DNA from 3 places in the Microvirgula sp. AG722 genome. Region 2 is predicted to be linked to each of the others. Evidence: riboswitches for the same ligand, from Rfam matches in the RefSeq annotation. Region 2 holds a riboswitch; each other region holds the start of a gene.
The links. Region 2 has a riboswitch for cobalamin ahead of DFO50_RS02795 (ferredoxin). Riboswitches for the same ligand answer to the same signal wherever they lie in the genome.

Region 1: it holds a riboswitch for cobalamin, as region 2 does, so the genes downstream of both, DFO50_RS15340 (TonB-dependent receptor domain-containing protein) here and DFO50_RS02795 (ferredoxin) in region 2, are expected to answer to the same signal.
Region 3: it holds a riboswitch for cobalamin, as region 2 does, so the genes downstream of both, DFO50_RS12195 (energy-coupling factor ABC transporter permease) here and DFO50_RS02795 (ferredoxin) in region 2, are expected to answer to the same signal.

What each region holds. Positions count from the first base shown of each region.
Region 1 covers NZ_QLTJ01000015.1:4,451-11,827, forward strand. Annotated here, with positions in the region: gene DFO50_RS15315 (adenosylcobinamide-GDP ribazoletransferase) at 1-236, opposite strand, end outside; gene cobD (threonine-phosphate decarboxylase CobD) at 244-1,290, opposite strand; gene cbiB (adenosylcobinamide-phosphate synthase CbiB) at 1,287-2,246, opposite strand; gene DFO50_RS15330 (histidine phosphatase family protein) at 2,369-2,959, opposite strand; gene cobT (nicotinate-nucleotide--dimethylbenzimidazole phosphoribosyltransferase) at 2,956-3,984, opposite strand; cobalamin riboswitch at 4,139-4,329, shown strand; gene DFO50_RS15340 (TonB-dependent receptor domain-containing protein) at 4,460-6,319, shown strand; gene cobU (bifunctional adenosylcobinamide kinase/adenosylcobinamide-phosphate guanylyltransferase) at 6,354-6,878, shown strand; gene DFO50_RS15350 (cobalamin-binding protein) at 6,875-7,377, shown strand, end outside.
Region 2 covers NZ_QLTJ01000001.1:585,437-592,813, reverse strand. Annotated here, with positions in the region: gene cysW (sulfate ABC transporter permease subunit CysW) at 1-753, shown strand, start outside; gene DFO50_RS02805 (sulfate/molybdate ABC transporter ATP-binding protein) at 780-1,841, shown strand; gene DFO50_RS02800 (cobyric acid synthase) at 1,882-3,327, opposite strand; cobalamin riboswitch at 3,454-3,631, shown strand; gene DFO50_RS02795 (ferredoxin) at 3,799-4,128, shown strand; gene DFO50_RS02790 (cobaltochelatase subunit CobN) at 4,125-7,377, shown strand, end outside.
Region 3 covers NZ_QLTJ01000009.1:21,428-28,804, reverse strand. Annotated here, with positions in the region: gene DFO50_RS12215 (SDR family NAD(P)-dependent oxidoreductase) at 1-587, opposite strand, end outside; gene DFO50_RS12210 (LysR family transcriptional regulator) at 666-1,583, opposite strand; gene DFO50_RS12205 (NAD(P)H-dependent oxidoreductase) at 1,722-2,303, shown strand; gene DFO50_RS12200 (MerR family transcriptional regulator) at 2,342-2,764, shown strand; cobalamin riboswitch at 2,763-2,962, shown strand; gene DFO50_RS12195 (energy-coupling factor ABC transporter permease) at 3,002-3,655, shown strand; gene mgtA (magnesium-translocating P-type ATPase) at 3,722-6,487, opposite strand; gene DFO50_RS12185 (hypothetical protein) at 7,035-7,377, shown strand, end outside.

The DNA.
Region 1 (7,377 bases), on a different contig from region 2:
CCATCCAGATGCAGCGCGCCGGTGACCCAGGTCCAGACGCCGACCACCGCCAGTGCGGCCAGCCACGGGTCGATCAGCGCGCCGGCACCGGCTGCTGCCGCCAGCAGCAACCCGACCATCAGCCCGACCGTGGCGAACCAGCGTGCGGATTCCGTCAGCCAGGCCGGATCGAAAGTGGCCAGGCGCGGGGTCGGCAGGCGGGTCAGGAACTGTACGGCGAGAATCAGGCCACGCATCGGCGGGTCATCCTTGAGTCAGGGGAGCGGCACCGGCACCCGGCGTCGAAAAGGCATGCGCCAGCCCGGCATCCAGCCGCGCCCAGCTGGCGTCATCGGGCAGGCCGAAGCGCAGGCTGGGGCCATGGCCACCGAGGGCAGGGAAACAGCGCACCAGAATGCCCTGCTGCGCCAGCGCGTGGTACCGGGCGGGGGCGTCCGGATGCGGGCACCAGCAGAACAATGGCGTCGAGGCGACTTTCAGTCCGTGCTGTTCCAGCAGGGCGACGAGGCGCGATTGCTGGCGCTGCAGCCGGTCGCGCATTGCCTGTTGCCAGTCGGTATCGGCCAGCGCGGCCGCTACCACGGCACGGGCCGGACCGCTGACCGCCCAGGCGCCGAGTTCGGCTGCCAGCCGGTCGATCAGCGCGGGCTCGCCGAGCGCGAAGCCGGCGCGCAGCCCGGCCAGGCCGAAGAACTTGCCGACGGAACGGCAGACCAGCAAGCCCGGTGCGCCGGTATGGGCGGCAATGCTGTGCGCCGGCGAGGCGTCCATGAAAGCTTCATCGACCAGCAGCAGGCCGCCGTGTGCGGCCAGGGCCTCACGCCAGCGCAGCAGTGTCCCGGGCGCGACCCGCTCGGTGGTGGGGTTGTTCGGATTCACCACCAGCAGGACATCGAGCGTCGGCAGGGCTGCCTCGATGCCGTCGAGGTCGACCGGCACCACCTCGTGTCCGGCGCGGCGCCAGGCCGGCGCGTACTCGCTGTAGGTCAGCGGCGCGATGCCGATCCGGCCGGGCGGCAACAGCCGCGGCAGGGTGCGGATGGCGGCCTGACTGCCGGCGACGGCCAGCACGCGGGCTGCGGGCGGCGCGCCGTAGTAGTGGGCGGCGATGGCCGGCAGCGCGTCGTCGTCGTCGGGCAGCCGGCGCCAGACATCGACATCCAGCGGCGGCAGCGGGTAGCTGCACGGATTGATGCCGGTGGACAGGTCGAGCCAGTCGGCCAGTGGCCGGTCGAAGTGCCGCGCGGCTTCGCGCAGCCTGCCGCCATGCGGTGGGGGAGAGATCGTCATAGCAGGGAGGCCAGAGTGAGCGCGGGCAGGATGGCGCCGAACGCCAGCCAGGCCTGCTGGGTCCGTACCACCAGCCGCCAGGCTTCGGTAATGTGATGGTCGCCGGCGGTTTCGCCGCAGCCGAGCGGCGGGCGGTCTTCGATGTGTCCGTGGTAACGGGCCGGGCCGCCAAGACAGACGCCGAGACTGCCGGCGCCGGCCGCCATCACCGGGCCGGCGTTGGGGCTGTCCCAGTGCCGGGCCTGGGTTTTCCAGCAGGCGAATGCGTCGTGGCTGTGGCCGAGCAGGGCATAGCTGATGGCAGTCAGCCGGGCTGGCAGCCAGTTCAGCACATCGTCGGCACGGGCGGCCACCCGACCGAAATGCAGCAGGCGCGGTGTCCGGTAGCCCCACATGGCGTCCAGGGTATTGGCCAGCCGATAGGCCAGCGCGCCGGGGCCGCCGGCCACGGCGAACCAGAACAATGCGCCGAAGATGGCATCGTTGCCGTTCTCCAGCGTGGATTCGACCGCGGCGCGGGCGACGGCGGCCTCATCGGCATCGTCGAGATCACGCGATACGATGCGGGCGGTCAGCGCACGTGCGGCCGGCAGGTCGCCGGCGGCCAGGGCGGCGGCGATCGGGCGGACGTGGGCGCCGAGGCTTTGCGCGCCGAGGGTGAAATACAGCAGCAGGGCATGCACCAGCAGTGCCAGTGGCAGTGGCAGTGCCATGACGAGGGCCTGGGCGGCGACCGCCGGTGGCAGCACCAGCGCACACCAGCCGCACGCACCGAGCAGCAGCCGGGAACCGGGCCGGCCGTCGGGGCGGTTGAAGGTTCGTTCGAGCCAGCCGGCGAGGTGGCCGAAGCCGACCAGTGGATGGGCACGGCGCGGCTCGCCCAGCAGGTAGTCGAGCGCGACACCGGCGACGGCTGCGCTCCAGAGCCAGAATGCGTGAATGCCGATGGCGTGCATGGGGGCCATTCGATGCGCACGGCGGCGCCAGGAAACGGAGCGGTATTGTATAGGCTGCGCGTCACCGCCCCCAAACCGGGCACGCCATTCGTCAGCCGGACGCCGGCGCCATGGTGGCCGGCTCAACCCATTGCCGGGTTGGCCAGTGCAATCAGGTAGTCGGGGCAGCCGTCGGCCAGCGACAGCTGCACGTAACCGCCACGCGAGACGAACAGCCGTCGCGCGCTGGGCAGCGACAGTTCGAGCCGCGCGGCCAGCACGGCGGCGATCACGCCGCCGTGGGTAATCAGGACGGCGTGGCCGTCGCCGAGGCGCTCGACCCAGCTATCGAATGCGCTGATGACCCGGGTGCGGAAGCCGGCCAGCGTTTCGCCACCATCCGGCAGCAAGCGGCCGTTGCTGTACTCGGCCTGCCAGTCGGCCGGCAGGCCGTCCAGCGGGGCGCCGTCCCAGACGCCGAAATCGGTTTCGGCAAAACCGGCATCGACGTGCAGCGCCAGACCGGCATCGGCGGCGAAGTCTTCTGCCGATGCCAGACAGCGCTGCAGCGGCGAACAGGCGATCGCCGTGACCGGTGCCATGGCCGTCAGCGCCGGCCAGCCCCGGCGCATGGTGTCGCGTCCGGCCCCGGTCAGCGGCGGGTTGCTGCGCCGGCCGACCAGCAGGCCGGCGGCGTCGATCTCGCCGTGCCGCCACAAGGTAATGCGCTTCATTCGTGGTCCCGGTCGCTGACGCCGGCTTCGGCAAAGGTGGCCATGTCGGCATGCAGCCGGATCGCCATCTGCAGCATCGGCACGGTCAGCGCCGCGCCGGATCCCTCGCCGAGGCGCAGCCCGAAGTCGTACAGCGGCTCCAGCCCCATCGCGGTCAGTGCCAGCTCATGACCCAGTTCCCGGGAACGGTGCGAGGCCAGCAGCCAGTCGCGGGTGTCGATATCGATGCCGCAGGCGACCAGGGCCGCGGCTGCGGTGATGAAGCCGTCAACCAGTGCCGGTACACCGGCGCTGGCGGCTTCGAGGTAGTAACCGGCAATGGCGGCGATTTCCAGCCCGCCGACCTCGGCCAGCCAGCCGGCCGCCGTGTCGGTAGTCCGGGCGCGCAGCAGCGCCTTTTCGACCGCTCCCCGCTTGCGGGCCATGCCCTGGTCGTCCACACCGGTACCGCGCCCGACCACATCGACCGGGCGGGCGCCGCTCAGTGCGCAGATCAGCGCGGCCGACGGGGTGGTGTTGCCGATGCCCATCTCACCGGCGATCAGCAGCGTTGCACCGGCGGCAATGGCGCGGCGGGCGGCGGCGCGGCCGGCTTCGATCGCCTGTTCGCATTCCTGTTCCTGCATGGCCGGTTCGTCGCACAGATTGCGCGAACCGTAGCGGACCTTGGCATGCACGATCGGCATGGCCGGATCGAAGTCTGCCGCCACACCGACATCGACCACTTCCAGTGTCGCGTCGATTTCCCGCGCCAGCACACTGATTGCCGCCCCGCCGCGAACGAAGTTCTTCACCATCTCGGCGGTGACTTCGACCGGATAAGCCGAGACGCCGCTGCGGGCGACGCCATGGTCGGCGGCAAAGACAGTGATGGCGGGGCGCAGGCGCGAGGGAATGGCGCGGCCCTGCCAGGCCGCGAACTGGCAGGCGAGGGTTTCCAGCTTGCCGAGACTGCCGGCGGGTTTGGTCAGTCGCGCCTGGCGGGCGACGGCGGCATCGAAGGCGGACGCATCGGGATGGGGCATCAGGGGGTTCCGGAAGAGAGAAGGGAATCGTCCCGTCTTGCGGGGCGGCGAAAATCGAACGCGAGACCTTACCGCTGCGCCGGCAGCGCTTCAATCGGCATTACGGCGTAATTTGATCTTGCGGGCTGTCATGCCGGCATGCCGCCGCTATAATCCGGCTCCATCTTGCCAGGGTGTCCGCCGCCGTCAGGCGCGGATGAAACGGGAAGCCGGTGACAGGCCGGCGCTGCCCCCGCAACGGTATGGTTCGCATGCAAGCGGCTTCACGCGCCACTGCCCGACAGGGTGGGAAGGCGAGGCCGCGGGAACCCAGCCCGGAGACCGGCCCAGGCAATCTGCAGTGGAGTATCGCGGGGAGGCGGTATGACAGCGACAGCGCGACCGGCATCAGGCCGGGCCGCGCCGATTGTCCATTCTGAAAGGCCATGCGCCTGTCTTTCTCGCACTCCTGATCCGTTTCCAGGGAGTGTTTTTCGTGAAGTGCAATATCCGTAGCAAATGGTTTGTCGCCAGCCTGGCGTCGCTGGCAGTGGCGAATGCGTTCGCTGACGAACCCGCCACCACCGCCGGCGAAATCGTGGTGACCGCCAACCGTTCCGCCACCGACAGCCGTGAACAGACCCGTGACGTGACCGTGATCGGCCAGCAGGAAATCGCCCGTGCCGGCGGCCTGAACCTGCCGCAGCTGCTCGCGCGCCAGTCCGGCGTCGAGTATGCGAGCAACGGCGGCGATGGCCGCGCGAGCGCGCTGTATCTGCGCGGTACCAGCTCCAAGCAGTCGGTGGTGCTGATCGACGGCGTGCGCGTATCGTCGGCGACTTCGGGGCAGACCGCGCTGGAACAGATCCCGCTGGAACTGATCGACCATATCGAAATCGTACGCGGCCCGGTATCCGGGCTGTACGGCGCTGATGCGATCGGCGGCGTGGTGCAGATTTTCACCAAACAGGGCAAGGGCGCACCGAAGCCGTACCTGAGCGCCGGCGTCGGCAATGACGGCACCTGGCGCGTCGGCGGCGGCATCGGCGGCGTGGTCGGCGATACCTCGTTCTCGCTGAACGTGGCCGGTCGCGGGACCGATGGCGGCTTCTCCGCCACCAATGCGCAGAACACGTTCAGCTACAACCCGGACGATGACGGCTACCGCAACCTCAGCTACAGCGCCAATGTGTCGCACCAGATCGTCGACGGCCATGAAATCGGCATCAAGCTGTTCCAGTCCTTCGGCAAGGCCGACTTTGACAACGGCACGCCGCTGGCCGACGACTACAACAAGCAGCGCGTCCAGAGCAACAGCGTGTACCTGAAAGACCGCTTCAGCGATGTATGGACCAGCACGCTGACCGTGACCAACGGTGTCGATCGCTACGAGACCTACAGCGGGGTGAATCTCGATCGCTCCGGTCTGTACAAGACCACCCAGGATACCTACACCTGGCAGAACGACCTGGACCTCGGCGTGGCCGGCCGGGTGGTGCTGGGTGCCGAGTACCTGAACCAGAAGGTCGACAGCACGCAGGCCTATACCCGGAACGAACGCAACAACAAGGCGGTGTTCGCCGGCTGGAGCGGCAATTTCGGCGACCACCTGCTGAATGCGTCGCTGCGTCATGACGACAACTCGCAGTTCGGTGAAAAGACCACCGGCTCGCTCGGCTATGGCTACCGGCTGACCGACAGCATCAAGCTGACCGCGAACTACGGGACCGCTTTCCGCGTGCCGACCTTCAACGATCTGTACTGGCCGCTGGCCTATGGTTTCCAGGGCAACCCGAACCTGAAGCCGGAGTCGGCCCGCAACGGGGAGGTCGGTGCCGAGTACAACGGGGCATACGGCATGCTGCGGCTGACGGCGTTCGAGAACCGCATCGACGACATGATCAATGGCTATGTGTGCAGCGGCAGCGGTCCGTGCACGGCGGAGAACGTCGACAAGGCCCGCATCCGCGGTCTGGCGCTGGCAGGCAGCACCACCCTGCTGGGTACCCGCATCGCCGCCAACGTCAACTGGCAGGACGGTGAGGATCGCAGCAATGGCAACCAGCTGTCGCAGCGCGCCAGGGTGTTCGGCAGCGTCGACGTCAGCCGCGACATCGGCCCGGTCACGCTGGGCAGTGCCCTGACCGCCGCCGGCTCGCGCTACAGCGATCCGGCCAACAAGCAGCCGCTGGCCGGCTATGGTCTGGTCGACCTGTATGCCGACTACCGGCTGACCCCGACCACCACGCTGTACGCGCGGGTCAACAATGTGTTCGACCGCGACTACACGCTGATCCGGAGTTTCAACCAGCCGGGCCGCGAGTGGCTGGTCGGCGTGAACTGGCAACCGAAGTAAGACCGTGCGTCCGGCATCCCCGGCAGGAGGTTCCATGCTGCATCTGATCACCGGCGGCGCCCGTTCGGGCAAAAGCCGCCATGCCGAGAAACTGGCGCTGGCCCACGTCGGCCCGGTGCATTACCTGGCGACCGCCAGTGTCGGTGATGCCGAGTTTGCCCACCGGGTGGCGATGCACCAGGCACGCCGGCCGGCGTCGTGGCGGGCGGTCGAGTGCGGTGTGGCCCTGAGTGACGCGCTGCAGGATGCCGCGCGTCCGGACGGGCTGGTGCTGATCGACTGCCTGACGCTGTGGCTGGCGCACTTTCTGGCGCCGGGGGAGGCGGAACGCTATCCGCAGGCGCGGGCCACGCTGCTCGACGCGCTGGCCTCGGCGGCGGGCGACGTGGTGGTGGTCAGCAATGAAATCGGCCTCGGCGTGGTGCCGATGGGCGCAGAAACGCGCTGGTTCGTCGATGAGCTGGGCTGGCTGAACCAGTCGGTTGCCGCCATTGCCGACCGGGTCACCCTGGTTGCCGCCGGCCTGCCGCTGGCGCTGAAGGGCGGAGAGCCGCGATGATGGGCCGCGCCCTGCATGTGGCCCTGCTGCTCTGCCTGTGTCCGCTGCCGGCCATGGCAACACCGGCCGGCGTCAGCGTCAGCGACGATACCGGTGCCCGCGTTTCACTGCCGCAGCCGGCGCGGCGCATCATTTCACTGGCACCGCATGCGACGGAAATGCTGTACGCGATCGGTGCTGGCGGGCGGCTGGTCGGGGCGACCAACTACAGCGACTGGCCGGATGCCGCCCGCCGCCTGCCGCGCGTCGGTGGCTACAGCGGCGTCAGCGTGGAGAAGGTCATGGCGCTGAAGCCGGATCTGGTGGTCGGCTGGGCCAGCGGCAATGCCCCGCGCGAGCTGGCGCGAATCCGGGCGCTCGGCATCCCGGTCTATCTGACCGAACCGGACTCGCTGGATACCGTGCCGGCCAGCATGGAAAAGCTCGGCATCCTCAGCGGCTTCAGTGACGGCGGCCGTCGTCAGGCCGCGGCGTTCCGGACCCGAATCGCCGCGCTGCG
Region 2 (7,377 bases):
TCCAGGGGCTGGGACCTGTACCTGGCCGCGCTGACCGACCCCGAAGCCGTCGACGCGATCAAGCTGACGCTGATCGCCGCGCTGATCTCGGTGCCGCTGAACCTGGTGTTCGGTGTCGCCGCTGCCTGGTCGATCGCCAAGTTCGAGTTTCGCGGCAAGAGCTTCCTGACCACGCTGATCGACCTGCCGTTCTCGATCAGCCCGGTGGTCGCCGGCCTGATCTACGTGCTGCTGTTCGGCGCGCAGGGCTGGCTGGGCCCGTGGCTGGCCGAGCACGACATCAAGATCATCTTCGCCGTGCCGGGCATCGTGCTCGCCACCGTGTTCGTCACCTTCCCGTTTGTCGCCCGCGAACTGATCCCGCTGATGCAGGCCCAGGGTACCGACGAGGAACAGGCGGCGATCGTGCTTGGCGCCTCGGGCTGGAAGACGTTCTGGAAGGTCACGCTGCCGAACATCAAGTGGGGTCTGCTGTACGGCGTGATCCTGACCAATGCCCGCGCGATGGGCGAGTTCGGTGCGGTGTCGGTGGTGTCCGGCCATATCCGCGGCGAAACCAACACCATCCCGCTGCATGTGGAGATTCTGTACAACGAATACAACTTCGTCGGCGCCTTCGCCTGCGCGTCCCTGCTGGCCCTGCTGGCCCTGGTCACGCTGGTGCTGAAGTCCATCGTCGAATGGCGCGCCACGCGCCAGCAAAGCGCGGACGTGCCGCTGGAAGCCCGCGCCCGTCTTGCCACCGCTCACTGAATTGAAAGAATGACGGGAAAGATCGCATGAGCATCGCCATCCGCCAGATCCAGAAGACATTCGGCGACTTCGTCGCCCTCGACAACGTCAACCTCGACATCGCCTCGGGCGAACTGCTCGCCCTGCTCGGGCCGTCCGGCTGTGGCAAGACCACGCTGCTGCGCATCGTCGCCGGCCTGGAAACGCCGGACAGCGGCCAGATCCTGTTCCATGGCGAGGATGCGACCGAACGCCATGTGCGCGAGCGCAAGGTCGGTTTCGTGTTCCAGCATTACGCGCTGTTCCGCCACATGACGGTGTTCGAGAATGTCGCCTTCGGCCTGTCGGTACGGCCGCGTGCGACCCGGCCGCCGAAGGAGGTGATCCGCGAGAAGGTCATGTCGCTGCTGAAACTGGTGCAGCTGGACTGGCTGGCCGACGCCTACCCGTCGCAGCTGTCCGGCGGCCAGCGGCAGCGGATCGCACTCGCCCGTTCGCTGGCGGTCGAGCCCAAGGTGCTGCTGCTCGACGAGCCGTTCGGCGCGCTCGACGCCAAGGTGCGCAAGGATCTGCGTCGCTGGCTGCGCCGCCTGCACGATGAAATGCACATCACCAGCGTGTTCGTGACCCATGACCAGGAAGAGGCGCTGGAAGTGTCCGACCGGGTGGTGGTGATGAACCACGGCCGCATCGAGCAGGTCGGCAGCCCGGCGTCGATCTATGACGATCCGGCCTCGCCGTTCGTCACCCAGTTCCTCGGCGACGTGAACCTGTTCCACGGCCGGGTCGAGGCCGGACGCGTGGCGATCGGCGACTACCAGCACAAGCTGGAAGACGCGACCCGCGATGGCGATGCGACCATCTACGTGCGGCCGCACGATCTTGAAGTCAGCCGCGACGAAGACCGCGCGCTGGCCAGCGGCACCGTCGAGCACATCCATGCGGTTGGCCCGGTGGTGCGGGTCGAGCTGAACAGCCTGAGCGGGCAGGTTATCGACGTGGCGCTGAGCCGCGACGATTACCGCGCCCTTGGCCTGATGCTTGGTGACCAGGTGTTCGTCCGGCCGAAAAAAGTGGCGGTATTCGTCGACGAAGGCGCGAACATCTGAGTTGTCGCCGGGGGCAGGCCCCGCTTCGCGCGTCCGCGCTTCAGTCCGGCAGCCAGTCGGCGATGCGGGTGATGTCCAGGTTCTCCTCGATCAGGTTTGCCAGCCGTTCGATATGCGCCTCGCGGAGCGCAGGGTAGTCGACGGGCACCGCATCGGGCAGGCCGGCCCAGTGCAGCAGGGCGAGGCAGGCTTCCGGATGGTCGAACAGGCCGTGCAGATAGCTGCCCAGCACCTGGTCGTCGGCCGAGACCGCCCCCTCGTTGCCGTCGGCCAGCCGGATCGCCGGCCGGTCCAGCGCCGGGCCGGTCGACACGCCCATGTGGATCTCGTAGCCGGTGACGGCGGCATGGCCCGAGGCCAGCCATCCCTGCCGGCGTTCGAGCTGCTTGTGCGCATCCAGTGTCGTTTCCATGTCGAGCAGGCCGAGTCCCGGCGTGCTGCCGGCCGCACTTTCCAGCCCGAGCGGGTCGTGCAGCTGGCGGCCCAGCATCTGGAAGCCGCCGCAGATGCCGATCAGCCTGCCGCCGTAGCGCAGGTGACGGTCGATGGCGGCCTCCCAGCCATTGGCGCGCAGCCAGCCGAGGTCGTCGCGGACGTTCTTGCTGCCCGGCAGCACGATCAGGTCGGCCGGCGGAATCGGCTGGCCGGCGGGGACCAGCTGGAATTCGACCTGCGGATGCAGGCGCAGCGGGTCGAAGTCGGTGTGGTTGCTGAGACGGGGCAGGGCCGGCGCGATCACGCGCAGTATCCGCTCGCCGCTGGCCGCCACGCCCTGCGTGCCCTGGCTCAGGCTGTCCTCGGCCTCGATATGCAGTCCCTGCAGGTACGGCAGGACGCCGAGCACCGGCTTGCCGGTTTCGCGCTCCAGCCAGTCCAGTCCCGGCTGCAGCAGGGCGATGTCGCCGCGGAAACGGTTGATGACCAGGCCGACCACGCGCCGGCGCTCGCTGTCCGACAGCAGCGCCAGCGTGCCGACCAGATGGGCGAACACGCCACCCCGGTCGATATCGGCCACCAGGATCACCGGGCAGTCGACCGCTTCGGCAAAGCCCATGTTGGCGATATCGCCATCGCGCAGATTGATCTCCGCCGGGCTGCCGGCGCCTTCGACCAGGACGCAGTCGCAGCTTGCCGCCACCCGGCTGTGGGCTTCGAGCACCACGCTCAGCGCCCTGGGCTTGAAGCGGTGATAGGCGGCGGCGTCCATATTGCCGATCGAATGGCCAAGGACGATGACCTGCGAGCCGGTATTGCTGTTCGGCTTCAGCAGGATCGGGTTCATGTCGGTATGCGGTTCGATGCCGCAGGCCAGCGCCTGCACCGCCTGCGAGCGGCCGATCTCGCCGCCATCGACGGTGACTGCGCTGTTCAGCGCCATGTTCTGCGGCTTGAACGGCATGACCCGGATGCCACGCCGCACGAGGAAGCGGCACAGGCCGGTGACCAGGGTGCTTTTGCCGGCATCGGAGGTGGTGCCCTGGATCATGAGGGTTCTGGCTGGCATGGCGGCGGGGACGGGTGAATGAGGACGGCCATTATAGGGGTGTCGCCTGCGCCGGGCGTGGCTGACGGCCGATCCGGCACAAACGCGGTACCCCGAAATCACGTATTATCCGGCGCTATTGCTGATGGTGCCCTTCGGGGTGAAACGGGAATGCGGTGAGAAACCGTGGCTGCCCCCGCAACTGTAAGTGACGAGCCCGCTTGACGATGCCACTGGACGATTCCGGGAAGGCCGCGCGGGTGATGACGCACGAGCCAGGAGACCGGCCATCGCCTTAGTCGACGTGAGTTGAAACCGGGCGGGGTGCACCGGGGGAAACCGCCAGCAGCCGTTCCGGCTGCGGCGCCTCGCTCGCGGCGACGCCCCCTGCACGAGGACGTCCTCCATGGCCCTGCCACCGCGCCGCTTCCGCCTTCCATCGTCGTTCTGCCCTGCCGCCGCACGGGTGCCGTCATGAGACGCCACGACCGCCATGTCCTGATGTGCACCGGCCCGCGCTGCACCGGCAACGGCGTCGAGGCCGAGGCGATGTTCAAGGTGCTCGGGCAGGCGATCGACGCGCGCGACGGGCTGTGTGTCAAGCGTACCCGTTCGCACTGCTTTGCCGTGTGCAGGGAAGGCCCGATCGCCGTCGTCTATCCGGACGGCGTCTGGTATCGCCAGGTTGATGCCGCCGCCGTCGAGCGCATCGTTGACGAACATCTGGTCAACGGTCGCCCGGTCGAGGCGCTGGTGTTCCACCGGCTCGGAACCGGCGATGTCGGGCAGGAGGCGGGCCAGTGAACACTCCCGTTTCCCGCGGCATCGTATTGCTGACCCACGCCGGCACCGACCTGACCGCACTGCAGCGCGTGCGTGCCGAACTGCCGGACGGTTTCGTGCCGGTCTCCGGCGTCAACCTGCAGACCATCGACAGCCCGGACGGCATGGCCGCCGTGCTGGCCGGCCCGGTGGCGACGGCGCGCATCGTCATCGTCCGCGTGCTGGGCCGCACCAGTGCCATTCCCGGTTTCGACACCCTGTGGAAGAACGCCCGCGCCCACGGACGCGCCCTGATCGTGGTCAGCGGTACCGGCGAGCCGGACCCGGATCTGGCAGCGCAGTCGACCGTCCCGCCGTCCCTGCAGCATGAAGTGACCGCCTACCTGCAGGCCGGTGGCACCGGCAATATGGCGCAGCTGCTGCGTTTCCTTGCCGACTACCTGCTGATGACCGGCTTCAGCTACCTGCCACCGACGCCGCTGCCCGAGCACGGCATCCACCATCCGGAACTGTCGGCCGACTGCTCGCTCGACGACTGGCTGGCGGTCCGCCGGCCGGACTGGCCGACGGTGGGCATCACCTTCTATCGCGCGCACTGGGTCAGCGGCAACACCCGCTTTATCGACAGCCTGGTCGACGCCCTGGCCGCGCAGCAGCTGAATGCGCTGCCGGTCTATACCGCCTCGCTGCGCACGCTGGACGGTGACGGCATGCCGGCGGCGATGCAGTTTTTTGTCGGAGCGGACGGCACGAGCCGCATCGATGCACTGATCAATACCACCTCGTTCGCCATGGGCGACGTGAACGCCGACGGACCGACGCCGACCGGCTGGTCGGTGGCCGCTTTCGAGCGCCTCGACGTCCCGGTGGTGCAGGCGATCACCAGTAGTATGACCCGGGCGCAATGGGAGCAGTCGGAACGCGGGCTGAATCCGCTCGACACGGCGATGAACGTCGCACTGCCGGAGTTCGACGGCCGCATCGTCAGCGTGCCGATGTCGTTCAAGCATGCCAGCGACGGTGCGCCGGCCGAACAGACCGACTATGCGCCGCTGCCCGACCGGGTGCGGCGCGTGGCCGGCATCACCGCGCGGCTGGTACGGCTGCGTCGGGTGCCGGCCGCCGACAAGCGCATCGCTTTCATCTTTACCAACTCGAACAGCAAGGCGTCGCAGATCGGCAATGCCGTCGGCCTCGACTCGCCGGCCTCGCTGTTTGCCATGCTGCATGCGATGCAGGCGCGCGGCTATCGCATCGATGGGCTGCCGGACAGCAGCGACGCCCTGATCCACGAACTGATTGACCGCGGCGCCTATGACGAGGCCTATCTCAGCGACGACCAGCTGCGGCGGGCCGTGGCGGCCGTGCCGGCGGCGCGTTACGCCGAGTGGTTTGCCGAGCTGCCGGACGCACTGCGCGAGCGGATGAGCGCGCGCTGGGGTGCCGCTCCGGGCAGTGCCTATGTCCATCAGGGCCGGCTGGTGTTTGCCGGGCTGGAATACGGCAATGCATTCGTCGCCCTGCAGCCGCCGCGCGGCTACGGCATGGACCCGGATGCGATCTACCACACGCCGGACCTGCCGCCGACCCATCACTATCATGCACTGTACTGCTGGCTGCGCGACGACTGGCGGGCCGACGCCATCGTCCACGTCGGCAAGCACGGCACGCTGGAATGGCTGCCGGGCAAGGGCGTCGGCGTGTCGGAAAACTGCTTCCCGGATGCGCTGCTCGGCGACATGCCGCTGTTTTATCCGTTCATTCTCAATGACCCGGGTGAAGGTTCGCAGGCGAAGCGCCGCGCCCATGCCGTGGTTATCGACCACCTGACGCCGCCGATGACCACCGCCGACACCTACGGGCCGCTGGCACAGCTGACACAGCTGGTCGACGAGTACTACCAGGTCGAGATGCTCGATCCGGGCAAGCTGCCGCTGCTGCAGCAGCAGATCTGGGATCTGATCAAGGCCTCGAATCTCGATGCCGATCTGGCGGCGATGATGAAGCACGAGCACGAGCACGAACCCGCCCCGGTGCCGGCTGCGCCGACGGGCCTGTACCGGCCGAAGCCGGCGTCATCCGCCGCGCCCGGTGCCGGCAAGTACCGCATCGCCACGCCGGCAGCCGCGCACCCGCATGACCATGATCACGGCCATCACCATCACCACCATCATGATCATGACCATCATCACGATCATGACCACGACTGGGACGCCACGCTGAACGATGACGGCGTGCCGCTGACGCTGGCCGGCATGGACGGTGTCGATGTCGCCCACCTGATCGAGGATATCGACGGCTATCTGTGCGAGCTGGGTGCGGCGCAGATCCGCGACGGCCTGCATGTGCTGGGCCGCTCGCCGGATGGTGAGGCGCTGGTCGACATGATCTGCGCGCTGGTGCGCCTGCCGAACCTGGACGTGCCCGGCCTGCCGGCCGGGGTGGCGGCGGCGCTCGGGCTGGTGCTGGAGACGCTGCAGGCCGACAAGGGCCGGCGGCTGGAGCCGGTACCGCCCTTGCTGGCAGCGCTGGCCGATGCGCCGGTGGTGACCCGTGCCGATGCGCTGGATGTCATCGCCGCGCTGGGCCGCCGGCTGGTGGCCGGGCTGGCCGGACACGGTTTCGACCCGGCGGCGGTCAGCGCGGTGCTGGCGGCCGTGCTGCCCGGCGTCGTCGCCAGTGACGACATGGCGCGCACGCTGGCGTTTGTCTGCGCCGAACTGGTGCCAAACCTGGCGCGAACGCGCGAGGAAATCGACAACCTGCTGCACGGACTCGATGGCGGCTACGTGCCGGCCGGGCCAAGCGGCGCGCCGACGCGCGGCATGGCCCATGTGCTGCCGACCGGGCGCAATTTCTACTCGGTCGATCCGCGCGGATTGCCCTCGCAGGCCGCCTGGCGCATCGGCGCCGAGCTGGCCAGCGAGGTCATCGCCCGCCATCGCCAGGACACCGGGCATGATCCGGAGTCGGTCAGCATCAGCGTCTGGGGCACCAGCGCCATGCGTACCCATGGAGACGATATTGCCGAGATCCTGGCCTTGCTCGGTGTCCGGCCGACCTGGCAGGCCGAGAGCCGGCGCGTGTCCGGCATCGAGGTGATCGGACTGGCCGAACTGGGCCGGCCGCGCATCGACGTCACTGTGCGCATCAGCGGTTTCTTCCGCGATGCCTTTCCGCACCTGATCCAGCTGGTCGATGATGCGGTGCGGACGGTCGCGCTGCTCGATGAACCGGTCGATCGCAACTTTGTCCGCAAGCACTACCTGG
Region 3 (7,377 bases), on a different contig from region 2:
GGTGACAGGATCGAAGTCTCGATCTCCCCGGGGGCGATGGCATTGACGCGCACGCCATGCGGGCCGAACTCGTGCGCCATCTCGCGGGTCAGTGCCGCCAGCGCGGCCTTGGAAGCGGCGTAGGCGACGCCGGCAAACGGGTGGACGCGCGAACCGGCAATCGAGGTGACATTGACGATGGCGCCCTGGCCGGCCACCAGCTCCGGGAACAGCGCGCGGCCGAGCAGGGCGGTGGACAGCAGGTTCACGTTCAGCACCCGGGTCCAGGTCTGCGCATCCGATGCCAGCACGCCGAGGCGGGCGCCGTTGTCGCCCTTGGGTGAAATGCCGGCATTGTTGACCAGGGCATGCAGCTGGCCATTCGGCAATCGCGAGCGGACCTCAGCCACCAGTGCATCGATGCCGTCCAGATCAGCCAGATCGGCCTGCACATGCGAAGCCCGGGCACTGGGCCAGCGGCAGGCTTCGGAAAACGGCTGGCGCGACACAGTCAGGATATGCCAGCCGTGCGCCTGGAACAGCTTGACGGTCGCATGGCCAATGCCGCGGCTGGCGCCGGTCAGCAGCATGTATCGCGTTTCGGGCATGACAGCCTCCTGTCTGGTCAACCATACCGGGACAGCTTCTCATCCTCCTGCCCGCGCCCGCAAGCGTGGCAATGCCGTTCAGCCGGCCGGAAACGGCCAGTCGGCATCGAAGGCGGTGAAGCGCGCCTGCAGGTACTCGATCAACTGGCGCTGGCGATGGACCGGATAGCGGTTCTGCAGGAACACCAGCTGCAACGGCACGGTTTCCCGGCTCCAGTCCGGCAGCAGCAGGCGCAGGCGCCCGGCGGTCACATCCGCGGCCACGTCGTGCCAGCTCTTGAACGCGATGCCGTGCCCGGCCAGTGCCCAGTCGCGGATCAGCGCACCGTCGTCGCTGCTGCGCCGGCCTTCGGCATGAATTTCGCGGACCTCGTCCCCGGCACAGAAACGCCACGGGCCACGCAGCTGGCCATCGTGCAACAGCGGCAGCAGCGCATGGCGGTGCAGATCGTCCGGGGTCTGCGGCGTGCCATGACGATCGAGATAGGCCGGTGCGGCGACCGCGACCCGGCGGGTCAGCGCCAGCTGACGCCGGACCAGCGGCGAATCATCGAGCTGGCCGTAACGCAGCGCCAGATCGATATTGCTGCGGACCAGATCGGTCAGCGCATCGCCGACGCTCAGTGTCAGGGTAATGCCCGGATGTTGCTCCAGAAACGGGTCCAGCCACGGTCGCAGCAGGTGGCGGCCGAGATCGGACGGCAGCGCCAGCCGGATCGGCCCGGCAAGCTGCTGGCGTTGCGCCGCCAGCGCTGCCTCGCCATCGGCCAGTGCCGCCAGTGCGGCCCGGGCCGATGGCAGAAAGATCCGGCCTTCCTCGGTCAAGCGCATGCGCCGGGTCGAGCGGGCGAACAGCCGTACGCCAAGCCGTTTCTCCAGCCGCAGTACGGCCGCGCTGGCAGCGGCGGCGGTGCAGCCCAGCTCGCGCGCCGCCGCAGACAGGTTTTCCAGCTCGGCGGTGCGGATGAACAGCCGCAGGTCGTTGATCGCATACATGTCAAAAATTTTTTGATAAATGAACGACAATTATCAATTCTAGCAGTCATGGCCAGGCCCGGAATGGAAAGCCCTTGACCCTGTCCCACGGGGCAGGGTTCACACTGCATGCTTTCGGACAGACAAGAGTGGGGCGGCATGAGCGGCAAACGCGTTCTGGTGATTCTCGGCCATCCGGCCAGTGACAGCTTCAACGCTGCGCTGGCCGATGCCCATGCCGAGGCTGCACGGCAGGCCGGGCACGAGGTCAGGGTGCTGCGGCTGGGCCAACTGGTGTTCGATCCGGTTCTGCATGATGGCTACCGCCGGGTCCAGCCGCTGGAACCCGGGTTGCAGGCGGCGACCGAGGCGATCCACTGGGCCGAGCACCTGACCTTTGTCTTTCCGGTCTGGTGGGGCGGGGTGCCGGCGCTGCTGAAGGGGTTTCTGGACCGGGTGTTCCTGCCCGGTTTTGCCTTTCGCTACCGGCCCGGCAAGGCGTTTCCCGCCCGGCTGCTGAGCGGCCGTTCGGCACTGCTGCTGGCGACGATGGATACGCCGCCGTGGTATTTCCGCTGGGTCTACCGCGACCCGGCGATCCGGCAGATGAAGGACACTACGCTGCGCTTCTGCGGCATCCGGCCAGTGCGGGTAGAGCGGCTGGGGCCGGTCCTCGGCGCTACGCCCGCCCGCCTTGAGGCCTGGCTGGAACGGGCCCGCCTGCTTGCCAGACGGCTCTGAACGCGTTATCCAGTCAGCGGTCATGCGCGGGAGGAACCATGTATATCGGGGAACTGGCGAAACGGAGCGGTGCCTCGGCGCGCGCCATCCGGCTGTACGAGTCGCTGGGCCTGCTGGGGCAGGTGCAGCGCCAGGGAAGTTACCGCGTCTATCGTGACGAGAGCGTGGCGCTGGTGCAGATGATCCGCCAGGCGCTGGCCCTCGGCTTGCGGCTGGCCGAACTGGCGCCGGTACTGAACGGGGATGGCGAGCCGGACTGGGACCGGCTGGCGGCGCTGCTGGCGCAGAAACGCGCCAGCCTGCGGCAGGAGATCGCGAGACTCGAAAGGCTCGACCAGGAGCTGATACATATCGAGGCGGAGATCCGTGCCTGCACCGATCTGCAGCAGCGCAGCCCGGCCTGTGAGCCTGTCCGTTCCCGTCATCAGCAGAAAGATGCATCTGTTCTGGAAACCCCTTAAGCTATGCGCGCTTAGTGGTTCCGCCGAAGTGGGCGGAGGAAACAGGGAAGTCGGCAAGCCTTCGGGCGGATACCGCGCTGCCCCCGCAACTGTGAGCGGTGAGTCTCGTGCATGAAGTCACTGGCCTGAAAGGCCGGGAAGGCGCACCGGGATGTCGACCCGCGAGCCAGGAGACCTGCCACGAGACATGCCGATCCCCGGCGTATTCCTCACCCGCATCTCCTCGGAGGGAGAACGATGCATATCGAACCCGGCATTCTCAATGCCGCCAAAGTGCTGTACGCCAACGTCGCCGCCGTCGGCGCGCTGGCCGCCTTTTCACCCAGACTGTTCACCCGGCCCGACAACCTGGTCAAGACGCTGCTGGCTGCCGTGTTCTTCTCGGTCTTCATGGAAATCTTCCACCTGCCGGTCGGCGCGTCGGAACTCCATTTCGTCGGCGCATCGGCGGTGTACTTCATCTTTGGCTTTATCCCCACCCTGTTCGGCTTCGCCATTGGCCTGCTGCTGCAGGGACTGCTGTTCGAGCCGCAGGATCTGGTCCATCTCGGCGTCAACTCGCTGTCGCTGATGCTGCCGCTGGTGGCTGCACACGGTCTGCTGGGCCGCCACTTCTTCGCCGAGGACGAACGCCGCCGCATCCGCTGGGCTGAAGTGGTCAAGTTCGACGCGTTGTACTACAGCGGCGTGGTCGCCATGGTCGGCTTCTGGCTGGCCTTCGGCGAAGAACCGACCCCGCTGTACAACTGGGCGCTGTTCGCCGTGTCCTACCTGCCGCTGGTGCTGTGCGAACCGCTGTTCACCTGCCTGGTGGTACGCACGCTGAAACCGCATGCCGACAAGCTGCTGATCAGCCGCTTTACCTGCGTGAAAACGCTGGCCGTGGCATAGGCACGGGCCTGCAAAAAATGGCGCGAGTGCAGCACTCGCGCCATTTTTCATTGCAGTGAAACCCGCTTACTGCCAGCCGTAGCGGCGGGCGTAAAACCCCTTCATGGCCTGGGTCAGCGCCATATAGGCCAGCAGGGTGGCGATCAGCCACGGGAAGTAGCTCAGCGGCAGCGCCTGCAGCTTGAAGTAGCCAGCCAGCGGTCCCATCGGCAGGAAAATGCCGATGCTGATGATCACCGCCGTCATCGCCAGCAGCGGCCAGGCGGCACGGCTCTGGATGAATGGCAGCTTGCGGGTGCGGATCATGTGCACGATCAGTGTCTGCGACAGCAGCCCTTCGACAAACCAGCCGGACTGGAACAGCGTCTGGTGCGCCGCCGTGTTCGCGCCGAACACGAACCACATCAGCGCATAAGTGCTGATATCGAACACCGAGCTGATCGGGCCAAAGAACAGCATGAAGCGCCCCAGTTCGTCCGGATTCCATTTTTGCGGCTGGCGCAGCGCGTCTTCATCGACGTTGTCGAACGGGATGGCGACCTGGGACACGTCGTACAGCAGGTTCTGCACCAGCAGATGCAACGGCAGCATCGGCAGGAACGGGATGAATGCACTGGCCACCAACACCGAGAACACATTGCCGAAGTTCGAGCTGGCGGTCATCTTGATGTACTTCAGCATGTTGGCGAAGGTCTTGCGCCCCTCGATCACGCCCTGGTCGAGCACCATCAGGCTCTTTTCCAGCAGGATGATATCGGCCGCTTCCCTGGCGATGTCGACGGCCGAGTCGACCGAAATGCCGATGTCGGCCGCACGCAGCGCCGGGGCGTCATTGATGCCGTCGCCCATGAAGCCGACCACATGGCCATTGCCGCGCAGCACGCGCACCAGCCGCTCTTTCTGCATCGGGGACAGTCTGGCGAACACGGTCGCGTTTTCCGCCGCGACGGCCAGCCGGGCATCGCTCATCGCGTCGATATCGGTGCCGACCAGTACCCCCCTGATGGCCAGCCCGACATCGCGGCACACCTTCAGCGTCACCCGTTCGTTGTCGCCGGTCAGCACCTTGACCTCGATGCCATTGGCCTTCAGCGCCGCCAGCGCCGGCGCGGTCGACTCCTTCGCCGGATCGAGGAAGGCGATATAGCCGACCAGCGTCAGTCCCGACTCATCGGCCACCCCATACGTGTCGCGGGCTGCGGGCAGCGCCCGGGTCGCAACGGCAACCACGCGCAGCCCTTCCTGATTCAGCCCGGCGGTCACGGCACGGATGCGTGCCAGCAGCGCCTGGTCCAGCACTCCGGTCGTCTCGCCGTGCCGCACATGGCTGCAGGCCGACAGCACTTCTTCCAGCGCGCCCTTGCAGATCAGCAGGTGGCGATCGTCGTGCTCGCTCACGACGACCGACATCCGCCGGCGGCTGAAATCGAAAGGAATCTCGTCGACCTTGCGGAAATTGCCGGCGGCATCCAGTTTCTGATGCAGGTCCGCATGTTCCAGCACCGCCACGTCGAGCAGGTTTTTCAGCCCGGTCTGGTAGCAGCTGTTCAGGTAGGCCATGTCCAGCACTTCGTCCGAGACGGCGCCGAAGGCATCGGTATGCCGTTCCAGCACAATCCGGTCACGGGTCAGAGTGCCGGTCTTGTCGGTGCACAGGACATCCATCGCGCCGAAGTTCTGGATCGCATCCAGCCGCTTCACGATCACCTTCTTGCGGCTGAGGATGACCGCTCCCTTGGCCAGGGTCGAGGTCACGATCATCGGCAGCATTTCCGGGGTCAGGCCAACCGCGATCGACAGCGCGAACAGCGCCGCCTCGACCCAGTCGCCCCTGGTGAAACCGTTGATGAACAGCACCAGCGGCGTCATGACGAACATGAAGCGGATCAGCAGCCAGCTGACCTTGTTCACCCCGGCCTGGAACTGGGTCGGCGTGCGGTCCTGCGTCGTCACCCGTTCGGCCAGGGCACCAAAGCAGGTGTCGCTGCCGGTGGCGATGACGATCGCCGTGGCGGTGCCGCTGACCACATTGGTGCCCATGAAGCACAGATTGCCGAGTTCCAGCGGATTGCCGTCAGGGCAGGGGCCGGCCTCGCAGAATTTTTCCACCGGCAGCGATTCGCCAGTCAGCGCGGCCTGGGCGACAAACAGGTCCTTGGCCGCCAGCAGCCGCACGTCGGCCGGAATCATGTCGCCCGCCGACAGCAGGACAATGTCACCGGGAACCAGCAGCCGGATGGGTACCTCGACCCGGCGTGCCGCCTGCGGGTGCAACTGGACGCCGAAGTACTGCCGTGCTTCCTGTGCGATTTCCTGTGCCACATCGCGGCGCAGCACGGTGGCCGTGTTGCTGACCATTTCCTTCAGCTTGTCCGCTGCCGAGTTCGAGCGCTTTTCCTGCACGAAACGGAGCAGGGTAGAGATCACCACCATGGAACCGATGACGACAGTGGCCTTCATGTCGTCAGTCAGCCACGAGATGGCGGCCAGCAGTGTCAGCAGCACATTGAACGGGTTGCGGTAACACAGCCACAGGTGCGTGAACCAGCGCATCGGCTTTTCGTGCCCGACTTCATTCAGCCCGGTCAGCTCGCGCTTGCCGGCGGCTTCCGCCTCGGTCAGTCCGTCAGCGTGCGAGCCAAGTCGCGTGACGACCGCGCTGGGCACCAGCCGCGCCAGCGCTTCCAGGCGCCCGGTGAGCCGGTGTGGCATTTCCTTGCCAGCCGCCGCACCGCGCAGCAGGTCGAGAATGGCCTGGCGGCGAAACTGACGCGCACTCAGGCCCTTTTGCAGAAAGGTCAACAGACCCTTTTTCATGATTTCAAAACGCATGCTTTCCCTCCGCCGGGCACGCGCGGATGCGGCCCGGCCATCGCGGGGTCGACCCCGACGGCCAGCAGGCGGCAACAAGGCGCCATCGCCGTTCTGCATGCAGCAGAACGCGACAGATCCTCGCCTGATGGCGACGTCATGAGTCAGGTGATGTATGGAATAGGGGATGAGCCGGACCGAACGGTCCCGCTGATGCCACTACCCGCCTGGTCGGCAAGGGCAGCGGCAGGAAAAGCCTGCGATGTCCTTGCCGTTAGCGGTCGATACCCGATCGACAACTGGAGCAACTGTCCACGGATGGACTCCATCTGAAAAAGACCGGCGCAAGATACTCCGCTTGCGACCTGCCTGTCTATCGCAATGCGGGCGCCGATGGTGGGAATTCATGAAGCAGCATGGAAAAACGTCAAATTTCTGTAAATTGACGCAAATAACGCCATTCTTTGCGGTAGCTATTGGGTCTTATTGCAGCCATTTAATGCCGTATGCATTGAAAATCGGCCCATTGAATGCTATGACATCAGCACTTCAATGACGGAGTTTGAGCATGGCGGTTTTTTTCTGTGTCGATACCGGTACGCAGTATGCCGATCTTTCCCCCTGGATCCGCACGGCGGCGGACCCGGTCCAGGCCAACAATGTCGTCAGCAATCAGGTTCGCGCACCACGCCTGCCAGGCAACCGGTTGTTCGTTCCCGGTCTGAACAGCTGCTCGGCTTATGTGATCGTGACCGACACCCACATATATGTTCAGCACAATGTACAGATTCTGGCCAACGGCACCTTGCAGACGCCGGCCACGGCAGACGCCCGGTTCACCACGTTCTACAACAACAGCCATGACCCGAACGAGGTGGTCCGGCAACGCTTTGCCATTGCCGCCAGCGTTG